3 regions of the Paraburkholderia sp. UCT70 genome follow, and region 3 is predicted to be linked to each of the others. Evidence: predicted binding sites of a transcription regulator. Region 3 holds the regulator's gene; each other region holds the start of a gene.
The links. Region 3 encodes HrcA, which represses chaperone genes, less so after heat shock. Its sites were predicted from a motif close to TTAGCACTCNNNNNNNNNGAGTGCTAA; they were not measured.
Positions count from the first base shown of each region.

Region 1: rpoH (RNA polymerase sigma factor RpoH) is a predicted target of HrcA. The motif match lies at 3,415-3,441, and genes of this name have one in related genera.
Region 2: groES (co-chaperone GroES) is a predicted target of HrcA. The motif match lies at 3,584-3,610, and genes of this name have one in related genera.

Region 1 covers NZ_JBNPVZ010000004.1:3,584,529-3,590,536, forward strand. Annotated here, with positions in the region: gene cydB (cytochrome d ubiquinol oxidase subunit II) at 1-132, opposite strand, end outside; gene OKW41_RS42290 (cytochrome ubiquinol oxidase subunit I) at 167-1,759, opposite strand; gene cydP (cytochrome oxidase putative small subunit CydP) at 1,749-2,009, opposite strand; gene rpoH (RNA polymerase sigma factor RpoH) at 2,418-3,353, opposite strand; gene OKW41_RS42305 (acyloxyacyl hydrolase) at 3,709-4,290, shown strand; gene OKW41_RS42310 (nuclear transport factor 2 family protein) at 4,332-4,715, shown strand; partial or broken gene OKW41_RS42315 (2-isopropylmalate synthase) at 4,913-5,899, opposite strand.
Region 2 covers NZ_JBNPVZ010000004.1:3,902,465-3,908,472, reverse strand. Annotated here, with positions in the region: gene OKW41_RS43740 (chondroitin 4-O-sulfotransferase) at 1-657, shown strand, start outside; gene cysC (adenylyl-sulfate kinase) at 684-1,322, shown strand; gene groL (chaperonin GroEL) at 1,527-3,167, opposite strand; gene groES (co-chaperone GroES) at 3,221-3,511, opposite strand; partial or broken gene OKW41_RS43720 (RNA polymerase sigma factor) at 4,196-4,758, shown strand; gene OKW41_RS43715 (hypothetical protein) at 4,771-5,085, shown strand; gene OKW41_RS43710 (4Fe-4S binding protein) at 5,192-5,365, shown strand; gene OKW41_RS43705 (response regulator) at 5,509-6,008, opposite strand, start outside.
Region 3 covers NZ_JBNPVZ010000004.1:3,769,737-3,775,744, forward strand. Annotated here, with positions in the region: gene recN (DNA repair protein RecN) at 1-1,637, opposite strand, end outside; gene OKW41_RS43095 (NAD kinase) at 1,704-2,606, opposite strand; gene hrcA (heat-inducible transcriptional repressor HrcA) at 2,817-3,836, shown strand; gene hemH (ferrochelatase) at 4,018-5,088, shown strand; partial or broken gene OKW41_RS43110 (RNA-binding S4 domain-containing protein) at 5,097-5,505, shown strand; gene OKW41_RS43115 (hypothetical protein) at 5,477-5,638, opposite strand; gene grpE (nucleotide exchange factor GrpE) at 6,005-6,008, shown strand, end outside.

The DNA.
Region 1 (6,008 bases), 190 kb from region 3:
CTCGGAGTCGGTGTTGGCGATGAACGGCAGCAGGATCGCCGCGCCCATGTCGAAGCCGTCGGTGAGCGCGAAGGCGATCAGCAGTACACCTATCAATACCCACCAGATCAGTCTGAGAACTGCGTAGTCCATATGGGTTTCTCCTTCGGGGCGGTGCAGCGGTGCGTCATGCGGCCGTGTTCGACAGTGGCTGCGTCACCGGCTGTCCGTTCTCGTGGTGATAGCGGCCCGTATGCAGCGACGAAGGGCCGAGCCGCGCGTACTTGAACATCAGCATGATCTCGATGACGAACAGCCCCGTGTAGAACAGCACGAAGCCGCCGATGCTCAGATACAGATCGCGCGGCGTCAGCGTCGACGCGGCCAGGTTGGTCGGCAGAATGCCCGCGATGCTCCACGGCTGGCGGCCCATTTCCGCGACGATCCAGCCGAGCTCGGCGGCGAGCCACGGCAGCGGAATCGCGATGACTGCCCAGCGCAGAAACCAGCGGCGCTTTTCGAGCAGCAACGTGCGCTGCGCGCAGAACCAGAAGGCGAGCACGAAGGTGGCGAGGAACAGCAGGCCAAGGCCGACCATCGTGCGGAACGAGAAGAACAGTGGCAACACCGGCGGAACCGTGCTTCTTGCCGCCGCGGCGATCTGGTCTGGCGTCGCGTCGATGACGTTCGGCGTGAACCGCTTGAGCAGCAGGGCGTAGCCGAGATCGTCCTTGTACTTGTCGAATTCCGCATGTGCCTCGTCGCTGGAGTCGCCGCCCTTTAACCGCTGCAACGCAGAATAGGCGAGCATGCCGTCCTTGATGCGACCTTCGTTTTCGGCGATCAGGTCGCGCAGGCCGACCACGGGTTCGTCGAGCGAGCGGGTCGCGATAATGCCGAGCGCGTACGGCACACGGATCGCATAGTCGGTGCGTTGCTCTTTCTGATTGGGGATGCCAAATATCGTGAACGGTGCTGGCGCGGGCGCGGTCTCCCATTCGGATTCGATCGCGGCGAGCTTGATCTGCTGGACTTCACCGGTGCGATAGCCGGATTCGTCGCCCAGCACGATCACGCACAGCGCCGACGCGAGGCCGAAGCCGGCGGCGATCGCGAACGAGCGCAGCGCGAACTCGGTGTCGCGGCGCTTCAACAGATACCACGACGACACGCCGAGTACGAACATCGCCGCGGTCACGTATCCAGCTGATACCGTGTGCACGAACTTGACCTGTGCAACCGGGTTGAAGATCACCGAGCCGATGCTGTCGAGCTCCATGCGCATCGTCTGATAGTTGAACTTCGCGCCGACCGGATTGTTCATCCAGCCGTTGGCAATCAGAATCCACAGCGCCGACAGGTTCGAACCGAGCGCGACACAGAACGTGACGATCAGATGCTGGATTTTTGACAATCTGTTCCAGCCGAAAAAGAACAGACCGACGAACGTCGATTCGAGGAAGAACGCCATCAGCCCTTCGACGGCGAGCGGCACGCCGAAAATGTCGCCGACGTAATGCGAGTAATAAGCCCAGTTGGTGCCGAACTGAAACTCGAGCGTGAGGCCGGTCGCGACGCCCATTGCAAAGTTGATGCCGAACAGCTTGCCCCAGAACTGCGTCATGTCCTTGTAGATCTGCTTGCCGGTCATCACGTAGACCGATTCCATGATGACGAGCAACCAGGCGAGACCGAGCGTGAGCGGCACGAACAGAAAGTGATAAAGCGCCGTGATGGCGAACTGGAACCGCGACAGTTCTACGACTTCGCTAACGGGCATGTTGATCACCTCGAGACGGATGCGGGGCGGGCACCGACAGCAGCGCCTGCGCGACCTGCTCAGGCGGCAGCATCATGTGCTGCGCCTGTGGATGATTGAAGAATGTGTACTTGAGCGCCATCAGTAGGACGAACTTGATGGCGAGGATGATGGCGATATCGCGCGCCAGCGTTGGACCGCGCACCCACCTGGTGAACCGGCCGCGCAAGCGCGACCGGACAGTGCTGCTGCGATTGAGGGCTATGGTCATGATCGGTCGAAGACGACTTCACGCCGGTGAGTCCGGCTGGATCCAGACCGCCCTGGCCGTCAGGCAGTCTGGCGAATGCATGCCGATTGTAGGAGGTGAACCTCGCGCGCTCAGGTTTAGCCATGCGGCAACACGTCGCGAAACTTGCCGCGTCTGTGCAGTATTGCTACCGGACTTGCGATACGTCAAGAAAGGCTTACCGGCCTCGACAGGCCGGCTTGCGGGTAGGCCGACGCGAAGCGCGGCCGCGGGGACGCAAGAAAGGGCGAAAAGAATGAAAAAGCCCCGCCGTCTTGCGAGGGCGGGGCTTGAGCGCGATGGTCGCTAAATGGCGCGACCGATTAACGCGTGTCGTTTCTACCTATGTCATGGGCGGGACACAATTGACGCGCGCATGGCTTCGACGCTTTACGCGTATTCGGTCAGCGCGCCGCGCATTTTCTTCATCGCGCTGGCTTCGATCTGGCGGATACGTTCGGCCGACACACCGAACTCGTCGGCCAGCTCGTGCAACGTGGAGCCGCCCGAGCCGTCGTCGGCCACCTTCAGCCAGCGCGCTTCGATGATGCGGCGGCTGCGCGGATCGAGCGCGTCGAGCGCGCTTGCGATGCCGTCGCTTTGCAGCCGGTCGCGCTGACGCGAAGCCAGCGCGGCAGTCGGCTCACTATGCGAGTCGGCCAGATAGGCGATTGGCGCGTACGACTCCTCGCCGTCTTCGACCTGACCTTCGAGCGCGATATCGCCGCCCGACAGACGCGTCTCCATCTCCGCGACCTCTTCGCGCTTCACGTTCAGCTCCTTCGCGAGACCGTCGATCTCGTCCGGCGTGAACGCGCCAAGCCCCTGCTTGTGGCTGCGCAGGTTGAAGAACAGCTTACGCTGCGCCTTGGTGGTGGCGACCTTCACCATGCGCCAGTTGCGCAGGATGTACTCGTGGATCTCGGCCTTGATCCAGTGCATCGCGTATGACACGAGGCGCACGTTTTGCTCGGGATCGAAGCGCTTGACCGCTTTCATCAGGCCGATGTTGCCTTCCTGGATCAGGTCGGCGTGGGGCAACCCGTAACCGAGGTAGTTACGCGCGATGGACACGACGAGTCGCAGGTGCGACAGCACCAGGCGGCGCGCAGCCTCCAGATTGTCGTGTTCGCGCAATTCGGTGGCGAACTGGCGTTCCTCCGCCGGCGTCAGCATCGGAATCCGGTTGACCGCCTGGATGTAGGCGTCGATGTTGCCCAGGTGACCGGACAGCAGCGAGGAATGCGAGAGCGCCAGTGCACCTGCCGGAGCGGCCTTAGCCGACGACGGGCTCAAAGTACTCGGAAGGGTCATTGCATGGCTCACGTGTGAAGCTCCTTTGGAATCAGACAATAGCGTACTCAGTAAACGACTCCAGCGATGGATGTTAGCACTCAGATCTGCCGAGTGCTAATACTTAGAGGTCGCAGGGGCATCCGAGTTCCCGAAAATCCTATTGAGTTTTGACTTCTAATAGCCATCATACGCTCTATTTGCCTTGCGCGTTGGACCCGTACAAAGTACCGCCCGGAGCACTTGCACGCTCATGTTTGACTGACATGTCCCCTGTTTTAAAGAGAATAATTGCTGCTTATGGGCATTATCTGGGAAATACCTGCTCCTGAATTCGTGCCTGGAATAAAGGGGGCGCTCGCTTAATACTCGGCAGTATGGGGGACGGATGAACAGGCAGAATCTTGTGGTGCGTGGGCTTACTCTACTTACTCTAAAAGGCACGTTTGCCGTTCTGCTCGTTCTGCTGTTGGGTGCAGCGGGCCCGTCCCAAGCTGAGCAGTTCGGCGTGCAGGTGGCCGCCGGCGTCGGCGACCATCACGTCAGGACGCTCGATCTCGGCGTGGTCTGGGATCCAAACCTGATCTGGTGGCAGATCGGCGACTGGCATTTCGCGCTGCTCGGCGAGGCGCATGTCGCGTGGTGGCACATCAATGAGGGAAACGTTCACGACAACATCGGCGAGATCGGCGTGACGCCGGTGATCCGCTTCATCAGGTCGTCGGGTTCGGTGCGGCCATTCATCGAGGTGGGTGCCGGCGTCCGGCTGCTGACCAGCCCGCGCATTTCTTCGGACTTCACGCTGGGCACCTCGTTCCAGTTCGCCGAGATGGCGGGCGTCGGGTTGCAGTTCGGCGCTCGTGAGCAGTATGTCGCCGGCTACCGCTTCCAGCATGTCTCCAATGGCGGTATCAAAGAGCCGAATCCTGGTATAAATTTCAGCCAGCTATATTTGCAATATCACTTCTGACCGTGGCCGCCTGCGGCTCGCGGTGTTCGAGGGGCTCTGCAATGGCGGCAAAGATGATCGAAGCGATCCGCGGGCTCGAGCGAGAGCGTTTTCGCGCGATGGTCGATGGCGATGGGCAGTCGCTCGACACGCTGCTCGCGGACAACGTGAGCTACGTCCATACGAATGGCAAGCGCGAGACGAAGCGGCAGTTCATCGACGGGATCACCGCGGGGCGCCGTCGTTATCGGCAAATCGAGGTGCAGTCGCAGGATGTCTTGCCGGCCGGGCGCGAGACCTACGTCGTCACGGGCCGCGCGCTGATCGAGATTGAGGCGAACAACGGCGCGCTCCTGTTTCCGATTGCCTATACCGCGATTCACACGCACGAAGACGGGCAGTGGCGACTGATCGCGTGGCAGGCGACCCGTTGCGCGCTCGAGTGAGATTCTCATCGGGCGGGCGCGCCTCGTGAGCGCGTCTCCAGCGGCAGCGGAATGCGGGTGTGCACTCCGCTGCAGCAGGCTCGAGGCCCAACGCGAATTCACGCGGTCGCGCATTCGCCAGCTTTGTCGCGGCTGTTCGCGCCGTGCTCGTCTACATCGGCATCCGCGTCGCGCGCCTCGCGCGTGCCGCGCATCGCTACCTCTCCCGCATACGGATGCCGCGCCGCAACCGGAAGCCGCGTGCAGCGTTCCGCCACGCGCCTGATCGTCGCGAGATCCGAGAAATCCAGACCGCTGTCGATACCCATTGCGTCGAGATTCATCGCGACTGTGACGAGATCGACGTTGCCGGTGCGCTCGCCATTGCCGAACAGACAGCCTTCGATGCGATCCGCGCCCGCCAGCAGCGCGAGCTGCGCCGCGGCCACGGCGGTGCCGCGATCGTTGTGCGGATGCACCGACAGCACGATGCTGTCGCGGTAACCGAGGTTGCGATGCATCCATTCGATCTGGTCGGCGAACACGTTCGGCGTGGCCGCTTCGACGCTTGCCGGCAGGTTGACGATCATCTTGTGATCGCGCGTAGGCCGCCACGTTTGCGCGAGCGCGTCGCACACCTCGCGCGCGAACGGCAGCTCGGTCGTGTTGAAGGTCTCGGGCGAGTACTGGAAGGTCCAGCGCGTGCCCGGCCGCGCCTGCGCGTGTTCCTTGATGAGGCCCGTGCCTTCGACGGCAAGCGCCTTGATCTCATCCTTCGGCTGCTGAAACACGATGCGCCGGAACGACGGGCAGATCGCGTTGTACAGATGCACAATCGCGCGCGGCGCGCCTTCGAGCGCGTCGAACGTGCGTGCGATCAGCTCCGCGCGCGACGGCACGAAGACTTCGATCGTGACGTCGTCGGGAATGCGTCGCTCGTCGATCAGCTTGCGCACGAAGTCGAAATCGGTGTGCGACGCCGACGGAAAGCCCACTTCGATTTCCTTGAAACCGATCGCGACCAGCATCTCGAAGTATTCGAGCTTCTGCGCAGCGTTCATCGGTTCGATCAGCGCCTGATTGCCGTCGCGCAGGTCCGTGCTCATCCAGACGGGTGCGGCGTCGACCGTGCGACTCGGCCATTTGCGGCCGGTCAGCCGGACGGCGGGAAAAGGGCGGTACTTTTCAGCGGGATTGCGCAACACGGTGAGGTGCCTCATTCGTGGTGTCGTCGGCGGAGGGTGGGGACGTCGAGCGGTTGGCCGACTGTTCACGCATGCACGCTGCGGATGCTGCCCATGCAACGTACATTTG
Region 2 (6,008 bases), 130 kb from region 3:
TTCGAAGCGAATCGCACCAATGGCGCGCCGAAAGGCAAAGCTCACATCAGCGAAGCAGCCAGACAAAAGTTCATCGACGACAATAGCCTCGATTACGAACTGTTCCGCGACGCGAATCGAATCGTCGAAGCCTATGCGAATGAAACGGGCAGCGTCTTTTCGAATGCGCTCGAATTGGTCCGCGTGATTCAGTCCGAAATAAATCAGCTCGAGAATCCGCACGTCTATAGCGCGACGGTTTTCGGCATCGATGGCTCATTCCTGTCGCGCGTGCATGAGGTGATCGGCCGCTTCGATCTCGCGCCGATCGACACCTATCTGGAGTTCGCGCGAAGCCGGCAGCGTCCGCCGGTCGACCTGTTCGACGGTTTTGTCGACACGGTGCGCGACGGCGTAGTGTGCGGCTGGGCCGTCAACCTGAGCGAGCCGCAGCGGCAGGTACCGCTCGAGGTGCGGGTCGGCACGCAGATCGTCGCGGCCGGCTGCAGCGGCGAGCCGCGGCCCGATGTGGCGAGCGCCGGCTATCCGAGCGCATACAGCGGATTTTCGATTCCACTGCCGAACGATATTCCGGAAGGCTTTCGCGTTACCATTGCCAATTCCACCGAGAGCCTGCACAACGCCGGCACGTGGCGGCAAGGCTGGCACTGCGAATGAGCCAGAAAAGCCAAGAGAACCTATCCATGAAAGAGCCGCCCCAATTCGTGCAACGCTTCCACGGCAAGATCGCGGTGCGGGACCGCATACGCATGTTCGATCAGATGCCCACCACGATCTGGCTGACCGGCCTGTCCGGCGCCGGCAAATCGACGCTCGCGTTCGCGCTCGAGGAGCAGCTGATCGCGCTCGGTCACGCCTGCTATGTGCTCGACGGCGACAATATCCGCCACGGTCTGGCGAGCGACCTTGGATTCGAGCCCGACGACCGGCGCGAAAACATCCGCCGGGTCGCGCACGTCGCCCAATTGATGAACGACGCGGGTCTGATCGTGATTTCCGCGCTGATTTCGCCGCTACGCGAAGATCGGGCAATGGCGCGCGCGATCATCGGAGCCGACAAGTTCGTCGAAACCTATGTGTCCGCCTCGCTCGCCACCTGCGCGAGCCGCGATCCCAAAGGTCTTTACGCGAAAGCGAGGTCTGGCGAGATCAGCTCGTTCACCGGCGTATCAGCGCCCTATGAAGCGCCGATCGATCCCGACCTGCACGTCGACACGGGAACGCTGAGCCCCGCGCAAAGCGTTGCGCAGATCTTCCACTACCTGCGCGAACAGTGCCTCGGAAGGTCCTCTCATCGCACGGCTCACGCCGCGGGCGCCTGATCCGGACAAAAGGGCGTCCGGAGGCGCTCGCCAGCAAGCACATCAACGCCGGCCCCAAACGAAAAAAACCCGCATAAGCGGGTTTTTTCGTTTGGGGAAACGCCTCGCGGCGCGCTCCCCACTTGGACTTCCAGCCGGGCCTCGTCCGTGATCCAGACGCGCGGCAGTTCAACCACGCGGCCGGACCACGAGACCCGAGCGGAATTACATGTCCATGCCCATGCCGCCCATGCCGCCGGGCATGCCGCCAGGCATCGGAGCATCTTCCTTCGGCAGTTCGCAGACAGCTGCGTCGGTCGTCAGCAGCAGGCCAGCAACCGAAGCTGCGTTTTGCAGCGCCGTGCGCGTCACCTTCGTCGGGTCCACGACACCTGCGTCGACCAGGTCGACGTACTCGCCGGTCGCTGCGTTGTAGCCGTAGTTGCCCTTGCCAGCAGCAACCGCTGCCACGACGACGCTCGCTTCTTCGCCACCGTTGGCGACGATCTGGCGCAGCGGCTCTTCCATGGCGCGCAGAACGATCTTGATACCTGCGTCCTGATCGGCGTTAGCGCCCTTCAGGCCAGCGATTGCCGTACGTGCACGGATCAGCGCGACGCCGCCGCCAGCCACGATGCCTTCTTCCACAGCTGCGCGCGTTGCGTGCAGTGCGTCTTCGACACGTGCCTTCTTTTCCTTCATTTCGACTTCGGTCGCAGCACCGACCTTGATCACCGCAACACCGCCTGCCAGCTTGGCAACGCGTTCTTGCAGCTTTTCACGGTCGTAGTCCGAGGTCGCTTCTTCGATCTGCGTGCGCACTTGCTTGACGCGAGCTTCGATGTTCGCTGCTTCGCCAGCGCCGTCGATGATCGTGGTGTTTTCCTTGCCCACTTCGATGCGCTTCGCCTGGCCCAGTTCAGCCAGCGTTGCCTTCTCGAGCGTGAGGCCGGTTTCTTCAGCGATGACCTGACCGCCGGTCAGGATCGCGATGTCTTCCAGCATCGCCTTACGACGATCGCCGAAGCCAGGAGCCTTGACGGCAACGGTCTTCAGGATGCCGCGGATGTTGTTGACGACCAGCGTTGCGAGCGCTTCGCCTTCGACGTCTTCAGCGATGATCAGCAGCGGACGGCCAGCCTTCGCGACTTGCTCGAGCACCGGCAGCAGATCACGGATGTTCGACACCTTCTTGTCGTGCAGCAGCACGAACGGGTTCTCGAGCACGGCGACTTGCTTGTCCGGGTTGTTGATGAAATACGGCGACAGGTAGCCGCGGTCGAATTGCATACCTTCGACGACGTCCAGCTCGTCTTGCAGCGACTTGCCGTCTTCGACGGTGATCACGCCTTCCTTGCCGACCTTGTCCATTGCTTCAGCGATGCGCTCGCCGATCGACGAATCGCTGTTCGCCGAGATCGCGCCAACCTGGGCGATTTCCTTGTTGGTCGTGCACGGCTTGCTGATCTTGCGCAGTTCTTCGATTGCAGCTGCAACAGCCTTGTCGATACCGCGCTTCAGGTCCATCGGGTTCATGCCCGATGCGACGTACTTCATGCCTTCGCGGACGATCGATTGCGCGAGAACCGTAGCGGTCGTCGTGCCGTCGCCTGCGTTGTCGCTGGTCTTGGAAGCGACTTCCTTGACCATTTGCGCGCCCATGTTCTGGAGCTTGTCTTTCAGTTCGATCTCTTTCGCGACCGACACACCGTCCTTGGTGACCGTCGGGCCGCCGAAGCTGCGCTCGAGAACCACGTTGCGGCCCTTCGGACCCAGCGTGACCTTCACGGCGTTGGCGAGAATATTCACGCCTTCGACCATCTTGGCACGGGCGGAATCACCGAATACGACGTCTTTAGCTGCCATCTTCTAACTCCTTGAATACTTTGGATATAACCGGTGAAGTAGCGACCTTGCGCTTACTTCTGCACCACGGCCATGATGTCTTCTTCGCGCATCACGAGCAGTTCGTTGCCGTCGACCTTGACGGTCTGGCCTGCGTACTTGCCGAACAGGACGCGGTCGCCTACCTTCACGTCGAGCGCAATGGCTGCGCCCTTGTCGTCGCGCTTGCCCGGGCCGACTGCGAGGATTTCACCTTGATCCGGCTTTTCCGCTGCGGTTTCGGGGATCACGATGCCCGACGCGGTCTTGGTTTCCTGATCCAGACGCTTGACGATCACGCGATCATGCAAAGGACGAAGGTTCATACATACTCCTCTCTGATTGAGACTGAAGAACGCTGAAAAAAACCCGGCTGGCCGAGCCAACCGGAGATGTTGTTAGCACTCTCGTGCAGCGAGTGCTAATTATATGGACGGGCAGTGACAAATTCAAGAAGGGGGAACGCGGTCGAAGTTCACTGATGTCGAGATTCATTCAACTTGGAACTTTGTTCACTAAGTTGGAACTCCCGAGCACGCAAAAAAAACCGGCGCATCGCACCGTTTTCCCCAACAAAAACAGTCATCTACCCAATCCCCACCTAGCAAACCAACTGCGCTACCTCATACGCTGGAGACACCTGCGACGCAGATTTCAACGCGGCGCGGCGCCTGCCGCGCGTCGTCGCCCAGGGAAATCCCCGAACTGAGGAACGGGATAGCCCCGCCGACCATTCCACGGGCCTCCAGCGTGGCGCTCAAGGGGATCCGCTCGCTCACTGGAAGCACAGCACAGAGAAGATCTGTCTCGACCAAGCGTGCCTGGCGTGTCACAGGTCGACCCCGCTCCGGATGGAGTACGGCCGACCGCCTCGGGCAGCAGTCGGCCATAAAGCGTCGTTCGCCTTCGCCGACGAGCGGACGTTCATCCGTGCCTTGCTCACGGCTGGCGACGACACAGGTTTTTTCTGTCGATCACAATATCCGTGGTTGTGAATCGTCTTCAGCCGTATGGAACCGCCACCCACCACGAGTCCAATGAACGAACGCGATACCGCCATCACTGCAACCGTCTTGCGTGAGCGTATGAGACTCGGGAATTTCATCCGGCGTCGCGTACTTGATCCGAGTGAGGCGGAGGACATCTTGCAGGATGTGCTTTACGAGTTCGTCCGAGCCTATTGAACAGGTTAGCGCGTGGTTGTTTCGCGTGGCGCGAAACCGCATCATCGACCGCTTTCGCAAGAAGAAGGAGCAACCGCTAGTCGAAACGGTCGACGAGACCGACGACTCCGGCGACGAGTATCGGCTCGATCTCCTGCTGCCTGCAAACGATGCCGGACTGGAATCCGCTTATGCAAGGTCGGTGTTATTGGAGGAATTGCAACGCGCGCTTGACGGATTGCCAAAAATCAGCGTGAGATTTTCATCGCTCACGAACTCGAGGGGCGCAGCTTTAAAGATTTGTCGTCCGAGAGCGGGTGAGCGTGAATACGCTGCTGGCGCGCAAGCGTTATGCGGTGCTACATCTGCGAACCCGCTTGCGAGCCGTGTATGACGAACTGGATATTTGAAGGTGAGAGCAAATGGGTTTCGCATTTAAATTCTTCAGGAAAGCGTTGTTGGTTCTTTTGGGCATTACGGTGCTGGGATGGATGGTGATGGCATTGTGGAATTGGGTTATCCCGGCACTGTTCGTTGGCGGCCGCCCGATTGACTACACGCACGCCATGGGTCTGTTGATCCTGAGTCGTATCCTGTTTGGTGGATTTCGAGGTCATGGCGGTTGGGGCGGACGCCGGCATTGGCGTTGGTGGGAACAGATGACACCTGAAGAGCGTGAAAAATTTCAGAAAGGCATGTTTTCCGTTCGCGACAAGCACCCAGGAGACTGCACATGAGCGACGCGTCGAAATCCACTTGCAAGAAAGCCCCAGGTGTCATTGCCCCCGTGGTCAATTTAAAACGGTGCGAGGGTAAAGCCGATTGTGCCGTCGTGTGCCCTGAATCCGTTTTCGAAGTCCGCCGGATCGATACAGCAGACTATCAGCGGCTAGGGACACTGCAGAAACTCAAGCTGCGCGTGCATGGAATGAACTTTACGCCGATGCGTGCCGGGCGTGTGGCTTATGCGTGACGGCATGTCCCGAACGCGCCATCACATTGGCCAGGCTCGAATGACCCAGGTTCAGTTCATATTGAGTTGCGGGAGTTCCAGCGCAAGAGACCCGATGAACGCTGTGACCGAGGCCTTGCTCGCGGTGTATAAGGAAAGCAGAGGAAGCGGCTTGAATGTCACACTCGAGCGTCCAACAGGTAACGCTTTAGTTTGGGGTTGCAACGAGCATGTAGCCGAGGCCCCACACTGTGCGGATATGTCGCGGCGAGGTTGCCTCTGTCTCAATCACCTGTCGTAAGCGAAGAACTTGCACGTCAACGCTGCGGGCGCTCGCCTCATATTGCGACCCGCGCGCGCGCTCGATCAGATTTGCGCGGCTCACAGGACGGTTTGGCGTCTCCGCAAGCGCACACAGGAGACGCATTTCAGCTGCGCCGAGTTCGACGATGCCTGCTTCGTCCGACATCAATTCTCTGCGCCGAACGTCCAGCCTGAAGGCGCCGAACCGCAAGCATTGCGACTCGCCTGCGAGCAGCATCTCGCCCCGCACGTTTTGCAGGCGCACCTGAAACTGCTGCCGACGTAACATCGCCCGAACCCGCGCTATCAGCTCGCTCGGCAGAAACGGTTTCGCGAGATAGTCGTCGGCGCCGATCTCCAAACCTACGACCTTGTCCGCGGGATCGCCACGCGCTGTTAGCATGA
Region 3 (6,008 bases):
CGCGTGGTCGCCGTGATTTCGAGGCCACCGAGCATGCGCGCGACTTCCTCGATGCGGCTCGCCTTGTCGAGCGAGCTCACGCTGCTGAGCGTGCCGCCGGTGCCGTTGCTCATCTTTGCGACCTGGAAATGATGATCGCCGCGCGCGGCGACCTGCGGCAGATGGGTCACGCACAGCACCTGGCGCGCCTCGCCGAGCTGATGCAATAGCCGTCCGACCACTTCGGCCACGCCGCCGCCGATGCCCGTATCCACTTCGTCGAAGATCAGCGTCGGTGTCGGGCTGGCCGTGCTCGCGATCACTGCGAGCGCGAGACTGATACGCGCGAGTTCGCCGCCCGACGCGACCTTCGCGAGCGGCCGCAGCGGCACGCCGGCATGACCGGCGACGCGGAACTCGATCTGCTCGAGCCCGTGCGCGCCGCCTTCGGGCAGCGGCACCAGCGCGACGTCGAAGCTGCCGCCTTTCATCGACAGTTCCTGCATGCCGGTCGTGACCGCCTGGCCGAGCGCCTTACCTGCTTTCGCGCGTGCCTTCGACAGCTTTTTCGCCTCGGCGACGAACACTTCCTTCGCTTGCGCTTCGGCAGCGCGCAGGCCGTCGAGGTCGGCGGCGGCGTCGAGCGCGGCCAATTGTTTGCGCCGCTCTGCGTGTTCTTCCGGCAGCGTCTCAGGCTGCAGGCGGAACTTGCGCGCAGCCGAGTGCAGCGCGTCGAGGCGCTTTTCGATCTGCGCGAGCCGCTCCGGATCGAGCTCGAGCTTCTGCGCGTAGTGGCTCAGCGAATACGCGGCTTCCTGCAACTGGATTTCGGCCGGTTCGAGCGCGGCGAGCACGTCGTTCAGCGCGGGGTCGATCTCCGCGAGGTCGCGCACCTTCGACACGATCGAGCCGAGATGCGTGATCATCGCGTCGTCCGATTCGGACAGCGCGCCGAGCGCTCCCTGCACGCCGTCGATCAGATTCGCGGAATGCGACAGCCGCCTATGCTCGGTGTTGACTTCTTCCCATTCGCCCGGCTGTGGCGCGAGCTTGTCGAGTTCGGTGAGTTGCCATGCGAGTCGCTCGCGTTCGAGTTGCAGCTCGCGATCGCGCGTTTGCGCGTGCTCGACGACCTGCGCCTTGTCGCGCCACGTGCGCCACGCGCGCGTGACGGCGGCGGCCAGGTCGGACAGGCCCGCGTGCGTGTCGAAGAGCTCGCGCTGCGCGTCCGGGCGCATCAGCAACTGGTGCGCGTGCTGGCCGTGAATATCGACGAGCATCTCGCCGACCTCGCGCAGCTGCGCGAGCGTGGCCGCCGTACCGTTGATGAACGCGCGCGAGCGGCCGTTCGCGTCGACCACCCGCCGCAGCATCACGGTGCCGCCGTGCTGGCTGTCGTCGGCCGCGCCGAGCGCCTGCGTGTCGAGCCATTGATCGACCTGTGCGTGCGTCTCGAACTCCGCGGTGATGTCGGCGCGGCTCTCGCCGGTGCGCACGACGCTCGCCTCGGCGCGCGCGCCTAGTGCCAGCGCGAGCGCGTCGATCAGGATCGATTTGCCGGCGCCAGTTTCGCCCGAGAAAACGGTAAAGCCGCTGTCGAATTCGAGGTCGAGCGCGGCGACGATGACGAAGTCGCGTATCGAGAGGTGGCGAAGCATGGAGGTCGTCGGGTGAGCTTGGGATTCGGGTGGCGGCCGCGGCGGCGTGCGAAATCAAAGTGCCGCTTACGGCCTCGGGTCTTCTTCGTGCGACGGGTACTCGTGCCAGTGCAGCTTCTTGCGTAGCGTCGCGTAGTAGCTGTAGCCGACCGGATGCAGCATCGGCACCGTGTGGCGCGAACGGCGCACCTCGATCGTGTCGCCGAGCTCCAGCGACGTGAACGACTGCATGTCGAAGTTGACGTTCACCTCGCGCCCGGAAACGATCTGGATGCTGACCTTCGATTCGTCCGGCAGCACGATCGGCCGGTTCGACAGCGCGTGCGGCGCGATCGGCACGAGCACGATGCCCTGTAGTTGCGGATGCAGGATCGGCCCCTGCGAGGACAGCGCGTACGCGGTCGAGCCGGTCGGCGTCGCGACGATCAGGCCGTCCGAGCGCTGGTTGTACATGAAGCGGCCGTCGACCGACACGCGCAACTCCGCCATGCCCGAGAAGCCGCTGCGGTTGACCACCACGTCGTTGAACGCGAGCGCGTGGTAGATCGGCGTGCCGTCGCGCACGATGCGCGCTTCGAGCAGCACGCGCTCCTCGCGCTCGAAATTGCCGGACAGCATCTGCGGCACGATCTCGCGCATGTCGGAGATCGGAATGTCCGTGATGAAGCCGAGCCGCCCGTGGTTGATGCCGATCAAGGGCGTGCGATACGGCGCGAGCTGACGGCCGATGCCGAGCATCGTGCCGTCGCCGCCGAGCACCACGGCGACGTCGGCGCGCGCGCCGATCTCGGCGAGACGCAGTGCCGGATAGTCGGTCACGCCGATTTCGGCGGCGGTGTCGGCTTCGAACACGACTTCGAGGCCGAGCCTCGCGATGCACGCGGCGAGCGCGGTCAGCGGCTCGCCGATGCCTGGCGTATTGCTGCGCCCGACGAGCGCGACGGTCTTGAACTGGCTGGTCACTTGCATGCCGGCATTACACCATAGGTAGGGCCTGAAAAGAACCGCAGACCAACCCGGTTGTGGGGCGGCGCACGCAGGGCGTCTGCGTATGTCGCGATTATCGTTAGAATGGTGAAGACCCGATGACATGCGAGCCCGCCGACGGCGGCGCATTCGCCGGGAGCGGGCGCCGCGGGCGCTCCCGGCTGCGATGCCATTGAGCTAAAATTTTTCTTCATGCTAGATCCTCGCGCACAAACCCTCCTCAAAACGCTGATTGAGCGCTACATCGCCGAAGGTCAGCCGGTCGGCTCGCGCACGCTGTCACGTTATTCGGGCCTCGAACTGAGTCCGGCCACGATCCGCAACGTGATGTCGGACCTCGAGGATCTGGGGCTCGTGATCAGTCCGCATACGTCGGCAGGGCGCATTCCGACGCCACGAGGCTACCGCCTGTTCGTCGACACGATGCTGACCGTCGAATCCGCCGCCGACGAGGAGGCGGTGACGCGCACCGTCAAGACCACGCTGCAGGTGGGCGAGCCGCAGAAGATCGTCGCCGCGGCGGCGAGCGTGCTGTCAAATCTGTCGCAGTTCGCCGGCGTCGTGCTCACGCCGCGTCGCAGCCACGTGTTCAAGCAGATCGAATTCATGCGCCTGTCCGACCAGCGCATTCTGCTGATCATCGTGACGCCCGAAGGCGACGTGCAAAACCGCATCCTCGCCACCCAGCGCGACTTTTCGCCTTCGCAGCTGGTGGAAGCCTCCAATTACATCAATGCGCACTTCGCGGGCCTCTCGTTCGACGAGGTGCGCCGCCGCCTGCGCGAGGAAATCGACGAGCTGCGTGGCGACATGACCTCGCTGATGCACGCGGCCGTCACCGCGAGCACCGACGAATCCGACACCGGCGAGACCGTGTTGATCTCGGGCGAGCGCAATCTGCTCGAAGTCGCCGATCTTTCGTCGGACATGGCGCGCCTGCGCAAGCTGTTCGATGTGTTCGACCAGAAGACCAGCCTCCTTCAGTTGCTCGACGTGTCGAGTCACGCGGCGGGCGTGCAAATATTCATTGGCGGCGAATCGAATCTGGTACCGATCGAGGAAATGAGCGTCGTCACCGCGCCGTACGAGGTGAACGGCAAGATCGTCGGCACGCTCGGGGTGATCGGACCGACCCGCATGGCCTACAACCGCGTGATTCCGATCGTGGACATAACCGCTCGGCTGTTGTCCATGACGCTCAGCCAGCAGTAGTCCTCGGGCTCCGCGGAACTGGCGTCATCGCAGTCCGTGGCGACCATGATGCGCGAACGCGCGGCGTCTGCCAATCGTCCGAATGGCCAGGGGTCTCTGGCGGCGCCGGGCAGAACCCGCGCCGCTATAATGAATCTCCATTGAATCGACTCGCCGCATGATGCGGTGATTTCTGCTACCTATGCGCTTCGACCTCGAGCGGCCTTCACAGAACGCCACGTCGCATCGCGTCGCCGTGTTGCTGATCAATCTCGGCACGCCCGACGCGCCGACGCCGCGCGCGGTGCGCCGCTACCTCGCGCAGTTCCTGTCCGATCCTCGCGTGGTCGAAATTCCGGCGCTGCTGTGGCAGCTCGTTCTGCGTCTGCTGATTCTGCCGTTTCGCGGCCGCAGCTCTGCGAAGAAGTATGCGGCGGTGTGGATGCCCGAGGGCTCACCGCTGCGCGTCCACACCGAAAAGCAGGTCGAGGGCCTGCGCCATCTGCTGCAACTGAACGACTACACGGTGCTGGTCGACTACGCGATGCGCTACGGCACGCCCGGCATTCCGGCAATGCTGAACCAGCTGAAGCTCGCGGGCGCCGAGCGCGTGTTGCTGATGCCGATGTATCCGCAGTATTCGGCGTCGACCACCGCGACCGCGTTCGACGAAGCCTTTTCCGCGCTCGAGCGCATGCGCAACCAGCCGGAAGTCCGCACCGTGCGCCAGTACGCCGATCACCCGGCGTACATCGCGGCGCTCGCCGCACAGGTGCACCACTACTGGCATCTGCACGGCCGCCCCAATTTCGCGGCGGGCGACAAGCTCGTGCTCAGTTTCCACGGCGTGCCCAAGCGTACGCTCGACCTCGGCGACCCGTACCACGAGCAATGCCAGCAGACCGGCGCGCTGCTGATGCAGGCGCTCGATTTGACGTCGGTCGAATGCCGCATCACGTTCCAGTCGCGCTTCGGCAAGGCCGAATGGCTGCAGCCCTATACGGCGCCGACGTTGAAGGAACTCGGCGCGGCAGGCGTGCGGCGTGCTGACGTGTTTTGCCCGGGTTTCACCGCCGACTGCCTCGAAACGATCGAGGAAATCGGCATGGAAGTGCGCCGCGAATTTCTGCAGGCGGGTGGCAAGGAGTTTCACCGGATCGCCTGTCTGAACGCGTCGCAGCCGTGGGTTGCCGCGCTTGGCGAAATCGTTGCGCAGCATCTGCAGGGCTGGCCCGTGCAGGCGGTGCCGGTGCCGCACACGACAGGAGCTTGAATACGCAGATGAATTACCGCATTTCAACCGAACCGGGCGCGAAACTGCGCATCGACAAATGGCTGTGGGCCGCGCGCTTCTTCAAGACGCGTTCGCTGGCCGCGGAGGCGGTCGACAAGGGGCGGGGTGCGTATCGGCGGCGTGGCTGTGAAGCCGGCGAAGGACGTGCGTGTCGGCGATCTGGTCGAAATCGAGATCGAGCGCTACGTGTGGCAGGTGGAGGTGCTGGGCGTATGCGACGTACGCGGTCCCGCGAGCGTCGCGCAGACGCTTTATGTGGAAACCGCGCAGAGCAAGGCGAAGCGGCAGGTCGAGCAGGAACGGCGCAAGGTCTACCACGAGCCGGCCGCCGCGCTGCACGGCCGACCGACCAAACGCGACCGGCGCACTATCGACAGATTTTCAGGTGGGGATTGAAAAACTGCTCCACGGTGGCGTGTGCGCCGCCGTACTCAGTGGTGTGGTCGTTGACCGCACCGGACATGCAGATGGTCGTGGTGCCCGCGATCAGTACCAGTGCGACCACCCCGATTGCAAAGGTCAGTTTCACGGTACTCCCCTTGATGGGCTGAAACAGGCTATCGGAACGACTGTCAGGTGTCGGTAACGCTTACGTCAGATTAGGGTTAACGTGGCGTTGCCGCTCCATGACTGGAGAATAGGTCAGTTGCGGGCTGCACTCAATCTCTATCTGATTGCGCCACGTTGAGGCTTGTTACGGCGCATTTCGCCTGCACGTCGGTGGTGCGAAAAAACCCTCGGAGCCGCTTGAAACGGCTTTTTCAGGCCCCATCTGGGGTCCGGTCTGGCGGATCGGCGCGAAGACGCGTGTCGCGATTTTGCAAAGCATGAATCGTACTGTGTCGGAACGGCTTGCACCGCCTTTGGCTTTTACTTTTTAACGACTTTCAGCGACATGG